Regions from separate parts of the Serratia sp. TSA_130.1 genome, predicted to be linked through region 1. Evidence: predicted binding sites of a transcription regulator. Region 1 holds the regulator's gene; each other region holds the start of a gene.

Region 1 (3,098 bases):
AAAACGCGCTCGAGCCGCACATCTCCGCCGAGACCCTGGAATACCACTACGGCAAGCACCACAACACCTACGTGGTTAACCTGAACAACCTGGTGAAAGGCAGCGAGTTCGAGGGCAAATCGCTCGAAGAGATCATCAAGACCTCTAACGGCGGCGTGTTCAACAACGCCGCGCAGGTGTGGAACCACACCTTCTACTGGCACTGCCTGTCACCACAGGGCGGCGGTGAACCGCAGGGCGAACTGGCGGCGGCGATCGTCAAATCCTTCGGCTCTTTCGCTGCGTTCAAAGAGCAGTTCACCGATGCCGCCGTGAAAAACTTCGGCGCCGGCTGGACCTGGCTGGTGAAAAAACCGGACGGCGCGCTGGCGATCGTCAACACCTCCAACGCGGCCACCCCGCTGACCGGTGAAGACAAACCGCTGCTGACCGTTGACGTGTGGGAACACGCGTATTACATCGATTACCGCAATGCGCGTCCAAAATACCTGGAAAACTTCTGGGCGTTGGTCAATTGGACCTTCGCAGCGGAAAACCTGGCGTAAGCGCAGGCCTTGCCTAAGTGATGAGGCGCAGCTTGGCTGCGCCTTTTTTAAAACTGGCGGGAAATCAGTTCAACGCGGCGACAAAGCTGAAAGCGATGATCATCGCCAATGCGCAAACGGTGGTGAACAGCGACATCTTCAGATCGGTATCCATGACAACTCCTTTAAAATGGGCTTTCCTAAGGATAAAAGGCGCACAATTAGTACGTCAAATCATTTTCCCACAGTTCGCCGATAAAATCTTGTTATCATTTCCCGGTTTATAATCTCGATTACCTCTTCCACTTTTGTTCAATATGCGACAAAATTCGCAGTTCACAACTGCGTACCGGCATTCATGCCCCTCCTGATTAAGCGCTGACGACTTCAACACTAAAAACTCAGTTTTCGCTTCTCTGGAGAAGGATCTACGTAGGCAAACGATTAACATCACACTTACATGCTGTAAACATGTGAGTTCAGGAGTCATTCCTTACATGGCAACGATTAAAGATGTGGCCAAACGCGCGGGCGTTTCCACCACCACCGTTTCGCACGTCATCAATAAGACTCGTTTCGTCGCCGAAGAGACCAAAGCGGCCGTGTGGGCCGCCATCAAAGAGCTGCACTACTCGCCGAGCGCCGTGGCGCGCAGCCTGAAAGTCAATCACACCAAGTCTATCGGTCTGCTGGCCACCTCGAGCGAAGCGCCCTACTTTGCCGAAGTGATCGAGGCGGTGGAAAACAGCTGCTACAGCAAAGGCTATACCCTGATCCTGTGCAACTCGCACAACAATCTGGACAAACAGCGCGCCTACCTGGCGATGCTGGCGCAAAAGCGCGTCGACGGCCTGCTGGTCATGTGTTCCGAATACCCGGATCAGCTGCTGGGCATGCTGGAAGACTACCGCAACATCCCGATGGTGGTAATGGACTGGGGCGCCGCGCGCGGCGACTTCACCGACACCATCATCGATAACGCGTTCGAGGGCGGCTATCTGGCCGGGCGTTACCTGATCGAGCGCGGCCACCGCGATATCGGTGCTATCCCTGGCCAACTGTCGCGCAACACCGGCGGCGGTCGGCATCAGGGCTTCATGAAGGCGCTGCAGGAAGCGCATATCGATATTCGCGAAGAGTGGATAGTCCAGGGTGACTTCGAGCCGGAGTCCGGTTACAAGGCGATGCATCAAATTCTGTCGCAGAAACAGCGACCGACCGCGGTATTCTGCGGCGGCGACATCATGGCGATGGGCGCCATCTGCGCCGCCGACGAACTGGGGCTGCGGGTGCCGCAAGATATTTCCGTGATCGGCTACGACAACGTGCGCAACGCCCGCTACTTCACCCCGGCGCTGACCACCATTCATCAGCCGAAAGAGCGTCTGGGCGAAATGGCCTTCACCATGCTGCTGGATCGCATCATCAGCAAGCGCGAAGAATCGCAGGTGATCGAAGTGCATCCGAAGCTGGTCGAACGCCGTTCGGTCGCCGACGGTCCGTTCATCGACTACCGCCGCTGATCGTCCTCCCTACCGGAAGCCGGCACGGCTTCCGGTGCCGCCTCACTCAGCCACTCCTGATTCAGCGTCTCGCCATCGCCCAAATACGCCAGCAGCCAGCTCATCGCCGGTGACGGTTTATCCTGTTGCCAGGTCAGGCAGCAGGGGCTGGCGGGAAACGGCTGCTGCAACTGCAACGCCTTCAGCTCACCGCGCTGCACCCGCGGAAGCGCCAGATGCGCCGGCATCATGCCGACGCACAATCCGGCGCACAAACAGTCGAGCGCCGAGGTCCAGTCCGGCACCACCAGCCGCCGCTGGTTATCCAGCGTCCAGGTGACGCGCTTGGGCAGATTGCGCGAGGTGTCTTCCAGACAAAGCGCAGGGTACGGCCTCAACCGATCGTCATTCAACGGCCCTGCCAGCTGCGCCAGCGGATGCTGTGGGCTGACTACGCACAGCCAGTTCATATCCCCCATGTCGCGGAAAGCGAAGCCGCCGCCGACCGGCACCGCGCGGGTGGCGCCGATCGCCATGTCCACCCTGCCGTCCACCAACGCATCCCACACGCCGTTAAACACCTCGGGTTGCAGCATCAACTCGACGTCGGGGAAATGGCGGTAGAAATCCAGCACCAGCTGGCGGCTGCGCTGCGGTTTGACGATGATGTCCACCGCGATATTCAGCTGACCGCGCCAGCCGTTGGCCACCTGTTGACAGTGGCGGCGGGTGTCGAGCATTTTTTTGATAACAGCTCGCGCATCCTTGATAAACAGCGCGCCGGCCGGCGTCAGTTCCACATCTCGGTGACGCCGCTCAAACAGCGGCACCGCCAGCCATTGCTCCAGCTGCCGCACGGTATAACTTACCGCCGACGGCACCCGGTGCAGCTCCTGCGCCGCCGCGCTGAAACTGCCGGTGCGCGCCACCGCATCAACGACCTCGAGAGAATATTCAGACCACATCGCTTTGCCTTCAATTTTTTTAACAGCACTTTGCAAATATTACCGTTTCACAAGCAGAGATCCAGCCGGATACACTGGCCGGCGCTAAAAACCTGCGACACTAAAAT
Region 2 (3,098 bases), on a different contig from region 1:
TGCAGGAAGCCTACGACGCACAGGGCATGTTTATGCCGACGGACTTCCACGCGCGCCAGCAATACCGCTACTGGTTGCACTACGCTGAGGGATCGCTGATGCCGCTGTTGGTGATGAAGCTGGTGTTCAGCCGTCTCGGCCAGCCGCCGATCCCCTGGCTGCTGCGGCCGGTGGCGGGCGCGATCGGCAAGGGCGTACAGCGCGAATACCTCGACAAACAGATCGCGCCGCACTGCGAGTATCTCGAACAGCACCTGAACAAGGGCAGCTGGTTCGTCGGCAACGATTTCAGCGCGGCGGACATACAGATGAGCTTCCCGCTCGAGGCGATGGCGGCGCGCGGCGCGTTGGACAATTGCCCGAAACTGCGCGGCTTCCTGCAGCGCATCCACGCCCGGCCCGCTTACCAGCGGGCGCTGGAACAGGGCGGCCCTTACGACCTGCTGAGTTAAGCGGATGGGCTATACTCGATGGGGTCATTCTTCATCGGAGGTAGCCCATGGCTACGCAAATCTTCGTAAATCTGCCCGTACGCGATCTGCCCGCCTCAATGGCGTTTTTCACCCAGCTCGGCTTCAGCTTCAACCCGCAATTTACCGACGATACCGCCGCCTGCATGGTGGTCAGCGACACGATTTACGTGATGCTGCTGACCCACGACAAATTCAGGATGTTTACCCCGAACCCGATCGGCGACGCCAAACAGGCCACCGAAGTGTTGGTGTGCCTGTCGCAACCCAGCCGGGCGGCGGTGGACGAACTGGTGCGCAAGGCGATCGCCGGCGGCGGCAATACCTATCATCCGCCGCGGGACTATGGCGTGATGTACGGCCACGGATTTCAGGACCTGGACGGCCATATCTGGGAATTGATGTATATGGATCCCGCAGCGGTGCAGGCGCAATAAGATCGCCGTGAAACAGGCTGGCAGGGGCGCCGGATCGCCCCGTCTTTTCGCGCAGAAGCCCTTCCCGCCGCTTTCTGCATAAATTGCCGCGATCTTTAGTTGATTAGACGCTAGGGAAGGCAGGATAATCGTTTGCCTTGAATAAACCACCATAAATCACCCGTACCGCGCGCTGCGAGTTAAACGTTTGCCTTGGTGCGCATCGCCGTTGGCGGTGCGACGGAAGGGCAAGGAAGCGGAACGTGACGTAAACGATTACGTGGCGATCAGGCGCGGGCGAGATTACAGGCCTGCTGCGACGGGCCGATTCATGAAACACAGGGGAAGTAACCTATGTCGAACTCTCAAGCGAACCACGCCGCAAAACCAACCGGCGGGCTTGATGGCTATTTTAAAATTTCCGCGCGCGGCAGCAGCGTGCGTCAGGAGGTGGTGGCGGGGCTGACCACCTTCCTGGCGATGGTGTACTCGGTGATCGTGGTGCCGAGCATGCTGGGCAAAGCGGGCTTCCCGCCGGCGGCGGTGTTCGTTTCCACCTGTCTGGTGGCCGGTCTGGGCTCGCTGCTGATGGGATTGTGGGCTAACCTGCCGATGGCCATCGGCTGTGCGATCTCGTTGACCGCCTTTACCGCTTTCAGCCTGGTGCTCGGCCAACATATCAGCATTCCGGTGGCGCTGGGCGCGGTGTTCCTGATGGGCGTGCTGTTCACCGTCATCTCGGTCACCGGCATCCGCGCCTGGATCCTGCGCAACCTGCCGATGGGCGTGGCGCACGGCACCGGCATCGGCATCGGGCTGTTCCTGCTGCTGATCGCCGCCAACGGCGTCGGCCTGGTGGTGAAGAACCCGCTGGATGGCTTGCCGGTGGCGCTCGGCGCGTTCACCTCTTTCCCGGTCGTCATGACGCTGGTCGGCCTGGCGGTGATCTTCGGCCTGGAGAAACTGCGCGTGCCCGGCGGCATTCTGCTGGTGATCATCGCCATTTCCATCATCGGCCTGATCTTCGACCCGGCGGTGAAATATCAGGGGCTGTTCGCCATGCCGAGCCTGGCGGACGCTGACGGTAAATCGTTGATCTTCAGCCTGGATATCATGGGCGCATTGCAGCCGGTGGTGTTGCCGAGCGTGCTGGCGCTGGTGATGACCGCGGTGTTCGACGCCACCGGCACCATCCGCGCGGTAGCCGGGCAGGCCAACCTGCTGGATAAAGACGGCCAGATCATCAACGGCGGCAAGGCGCTGACCTCGGACTCCCTGAGCAGCATCTTCTCCGGGCTGGTGGGCGCCGCGCCCGCCGCGGTCTACATCGAGTCCGCCGCCGGCACCGCCGCGGGCGGCAAGACCGGCCTGACCGCCACCGTGGTCGGCGTTCTGTTCCTGCTGATCCTGTTCCTGTCGCCGCTGGCCTATCTGGTGCCGGTCTACGCCACCGCGCCGGCGCTGATGTACGTCGGCCTGTTGATGCTGAGCAACGTCACCAAGCTGGACTTCAACGACTTCGTCGACGCGATGGCCGGCCTGCTGTGCGCCGTGTTCATCGTGCTGACCTGCAACATCGTCACCGGCATCATGCTGGGCTTCAGCTCGCTGGTCATCGGCCGCATCTTCTCCGGCGAATGGCGCAAGCTGAACATCGGTACCGTGCTGATCGCCGTGGCGCTGGTGGCGTTCTACGCCGGCGGCTGGGCGATTTAAGCCTCTTGGGTCTCCCTCGCCCATCGGGCGGGGGAGCCTGTGACGGCAATTCCCTTCTTAAGATAAGTCTTCTTCTGCTCTGCACCGCGTTTTGAAAGGCACAACAAGCTTTAACGGCTGTAAAAAAAGTGATCTACTATCGGGACCAACGCAGGCCCTGAGCCGATGTCGTCTGAATCGTAGAGTCTAAGGAAAGCATGGAAATCTTTTTTACAATCCTCATTTTGATCCTGGTGGTCTCCCTGTCCGGGGTGGTGACGCGCATGTTGCCGTTCCAGGTGCCGCTGCCGCTGATGCAAATCGCCATCGGGGCCCTGTTGGCCTGGCCGCATTTCGGGCTGCACGTCGATTTTGATCCCGAACTGTTCCTGGTGCTGTTCATCCCGCCGTTGCTGTTCGCCGACGGCTGGAAAACGCCGACGCGCGAGTTCCTGCATCACGGGCGTGAAATTCTCGGCCTGGCGCTGGTGCTGGTGCTGATCACCGTGGTCGGCGT
Region 3 (3,098 bases), on a different contig from region 1:
AAACACCCAATCGCCGCGCTGGTGCTGGCTGGCTGCGGCCTGCTGTCGGCGGGCGGCGCGCTGGCCGCTTCCGATGCGCTGGTGTACTGTACCGTTGCCTCGCCGGAATCGTTCAACCCGCAGCTCTCCAGCTCCGGGCCGACCTTTATCGCCACCTCGCAGGTGCTGTACAACCGCTTGGTGACGCTGCGCGAAAGCGATAAAACGCCCGCCCCGTCGCTGGCCACCGAGTGGAGCGTCAGCCCGGACGGCAAGACCTACACCTTTACCCTGCGCCAGGGGGTAAAATTCAACAGCAACAAATACTTCACCCCAACGCGCGACTTCAACGCCGAAGACGTGGTGTTCACCGTGATGCGGCAGAAGGATCCGGCCAACCCGTATCACAAGGTCTCCGGCGGCAACTATGAATACTTCACCGACATGGGTCTGGATAAGCTGATCACCAAGGTGGAAGCGGTGGACGAACACCACGTGCGCTTCACGCTGAGCCAGCCCAACGCCGCGTTCGTCGCCGACTGGGCGATGGATTTCGCCTCGATCCTGTCCGCCGAGTACGCCGACGCGATGCTGAAAAAGGGCACGCCGGAATACGTCGACAACTGGCCGATCGGCACCGGGCCGTTTGCGCTGCAGCAGTACAAGCAGGATTCGCTGATCCGCTACATCGCCAACCCGCACTACTGGCAGGGCGAAGTGGCCAGCAAGCACCTCATCTTCTCCATCACGCCGGATCCGCAGACCCGGCTGGCCAAGCTGAAAACCAACGAATGCCAGATCATCCCCGCGCCGCTGCCGGAACAGTTCGCCGCCATCAAGGCCGACGGCAACCTGCAGTTGCACGACATTACCGGGCTGAACGTCGGCTATCTGGCGTTCAACACCCAGAAAAAACCGTTCGACAACCTGCTGGTGCGTCAGGCGCTGAGCTACGCGGTAGACAAGAAAGCGATCGTCGCCGCGGTGTTCAAAGACAGCGGCACACCGGCCAATTCGCTGCTGCCGCCGGGCATGCTGGGCTACAACGACAAACTGCCGGAATACGCCTACGATCCGCAGAAGGCGCGCGAGCTGCTGAAGCAGGCCGGGCTGGAGCAGGGTTTTGAGACCGACATCTGGTCGATGCCGGTACAACGCCCTTACAACCCGAACTCGAAGCGCATCGCCGAAATGATCCAGAGCGACTGGGCGAAGGTGGGCGTGAAGGCCAAGATCGTCACCTGGGAGTGGGGCCAGTATCTGGCCGGGCTGCGCAAAGGCGAGCAGCAGAGCGCGCTGTACGGCTGGGTATCGGACAACGGCGATCCGGACAACTTCGCCACCCTGCTCGGCTGCGCCGGGGTGCAGAGCGGCGCCAACGTGGCGCGCTGGTGCGATAAGGATTACGACCGGCTGATCCAGCAGGCGATCCAGGAGAACCAGCCGCAAGCGCGCGCCAAGCTGTACCAACAGGCGCAGGTGATCTTCGCCAAACAGGCGCCGTGGCTACCGCTGGCCACCGGCAAAGTGTTCTACGCCACCCGCAGCAACCTGAGCGGCTACGTGGTGGACGTGAACGGCAGCGATTTCGCCAAGGCCAAATTGAACTGATCCCAGGCGCCGCAGCGAGGGCTGCGGCGCAACCCGCTTCATCACTTAATAAGCTGCCAGCCTCTGAAACTGTCGTCCATTAGCTTCACAACTTACGATGCCCCTCTACCGCCTGGCGCATAACCCACTAAACCAATCGATTAATAAGTGAGTTGAGCCTGGCGTTTTGCCTAAATTGCGCGCACGCGCTTTCCTCCGATGTAACATTTCGTTACCATCGGCGCACAGACCCTTTAACATCAAAAGGTAACCCGGTGCAGAACACCTATATGCCGTGGCAAATTCGCCTGCACTGGCTGGTGGCGATCCTGCTGGTCATCACCTGCGTCACCATCGAGCTGCGGGGCTTTGCCGAACCGGGCAGCGCCCCCTGGTACGTGCTGGTTGTCACCCACTTCAGCTGCGGCGTAACGGTGTTTGCGCTGATGATCGCCCGCCTGTTCCTGCGCTGGCGCCGCCCCTCGCCCGCCATCGCGCCCAAACCGCCGAAGTGGCAAACCGGCCTGGCGCACCTGACGCACACCCTGATTTACCTGCTGCTGCTGACGCTGCCGGTGCTGGGGGTGTATTCGCGCTATCTGGGCGGCAAGGAGTGGTTTCTGTTCGGCCTGCCGATGCCGTTCGCCGACGTGGCCGATCGGCCGCAGGCGCGGACGATTATCGGCTGGCACAAAACGCTGGCGTCATTCGGCTACTGGCTGATCGGCCTGCATGCCACCGCCGCGCTGTTCCACCACTATATCGTCAAGGACAATGCGCTGGTGCGCATGCTGCCGCTGATGAAAAAGCGCTGACCAGCCGGCGCCAGGGAAGAATTTTCGGGCCACGCCCGCTGACAGGGAATGATATGCAAACCCAATTTTTTAATGTGACCGTCGAACAATGCGCCTGCCAGCAGACGGCGCCCGACAACCTGGTGAGGATCATCGCCTCCGGCCAGACATTCTTTTTTTACCGTGACGACTTCAGCGACAGCGAAAATCTGCTGGCCAGGCTCGCCGCCGGCGATCGGGTGAAGATCGGCGCTCACCGCCTGCGTGACGGCAGCTACTGGCTGCACTGGCTGCTGCACGGCACGAAAGGCCGGCTGGAACCCGACAGAACGCTGAAATACAAGCTGAAATACTTCGCCCTGCTGGTGCTGGGCGCCGCGTTGGCCGGTGGCTTCCCGGCCGCCTTTTTCATCATGGACCGGGAAGATTCCTGGCTGACCATTGTCCTGTTCTTTATCGCCATCATCGCCGGCCTCATCGGCATCGGCATGGTGCTGTTCGTCGGTTCAGAGCTCTTGCTGATCGGGCATCGCGGCCGCAGGCGCCTGCTCAGGGCGCTGGATCGCGTGCTGCTGGGGCAAGACGTCACGCCGCCCGATTCGCTCAGCCTGAAAATCCCCGGCATCAGATACCGGGCCGTCCGCAAAGACGCCGTGCCGACGACCGCACCGCTGCAGACCGCACTTCCCCTTCCTGACGGCGTCGAGGCCTCCGGCATCGAGACGGTCAACGCCC

What was found. The regulator PurR, encoded in region 1, represses purine synthesis genes. The targets are predictions, from matches to a motif close to CANGCAAACGTTTGCNTG.
Region 2: a site for PurR is predicted at 1,084-1,101, ahead of ACUTQY_RS23490 (NCS2 family permease). Genes of this name have one in related genera too.
Region 3: a site for PurR is predicted at 1,769-1,786, ahead of cybB (cytochrome b561). Genes of this name have one in related genera too.

The regions. Positions count from the first base shown of each region.
Region 1 covers NZ_JBQZFS010000004.1:268,673-271,770, forward strand. Annotated here, with positions in the region: gene sodB (superoxide dismutase [Fe]) at 1-545, shown strand, start outside; gene cydH (cytochrome bd-I oxidase subunit CydH) at 610-699, opposite strand; gene purR (HTH-type transcriptional repressor PurR) at 1,022-2,047, shown strand; gene punR (DNA-binding transcriptional activator PunR) at 2,035-2,991, opposite strand.
Region 2 covers NZ_JBQZFS010000010.1:8,885-11,982, reverse strand. Annotated here, with positions in the region: gene ACUTQY_RS23500 (glutathione S-transferase family protein) at 1-452, shown strand, start outside; gene ACUTQY_RS23495 (VOC family protein) at 500-907, shown strand; gene ACUTQY_RS23490 (NCS2 family permease) at 1,241-2,602, shown strand; gene ACUTQY_RS23485 (Na+/H+ antiporter) at 2,800-3,098, shown strand, end outside.
Region 3 covers NZ_JBQZFS010000002.1:1,180,861-1,183,958, forward strand. Annotated here, with positions in the region: gene ACUTQY_RS12580 (ABC transporter substrate-binding protein) at 1-1,590, shown strand, start outside; gene cybB (cytochrome b561) at 1,860-2,384, shown strand; gene ACUTQY_RS12590 (hypothetical protein) at 2,438-3,098, shown strand, end outside.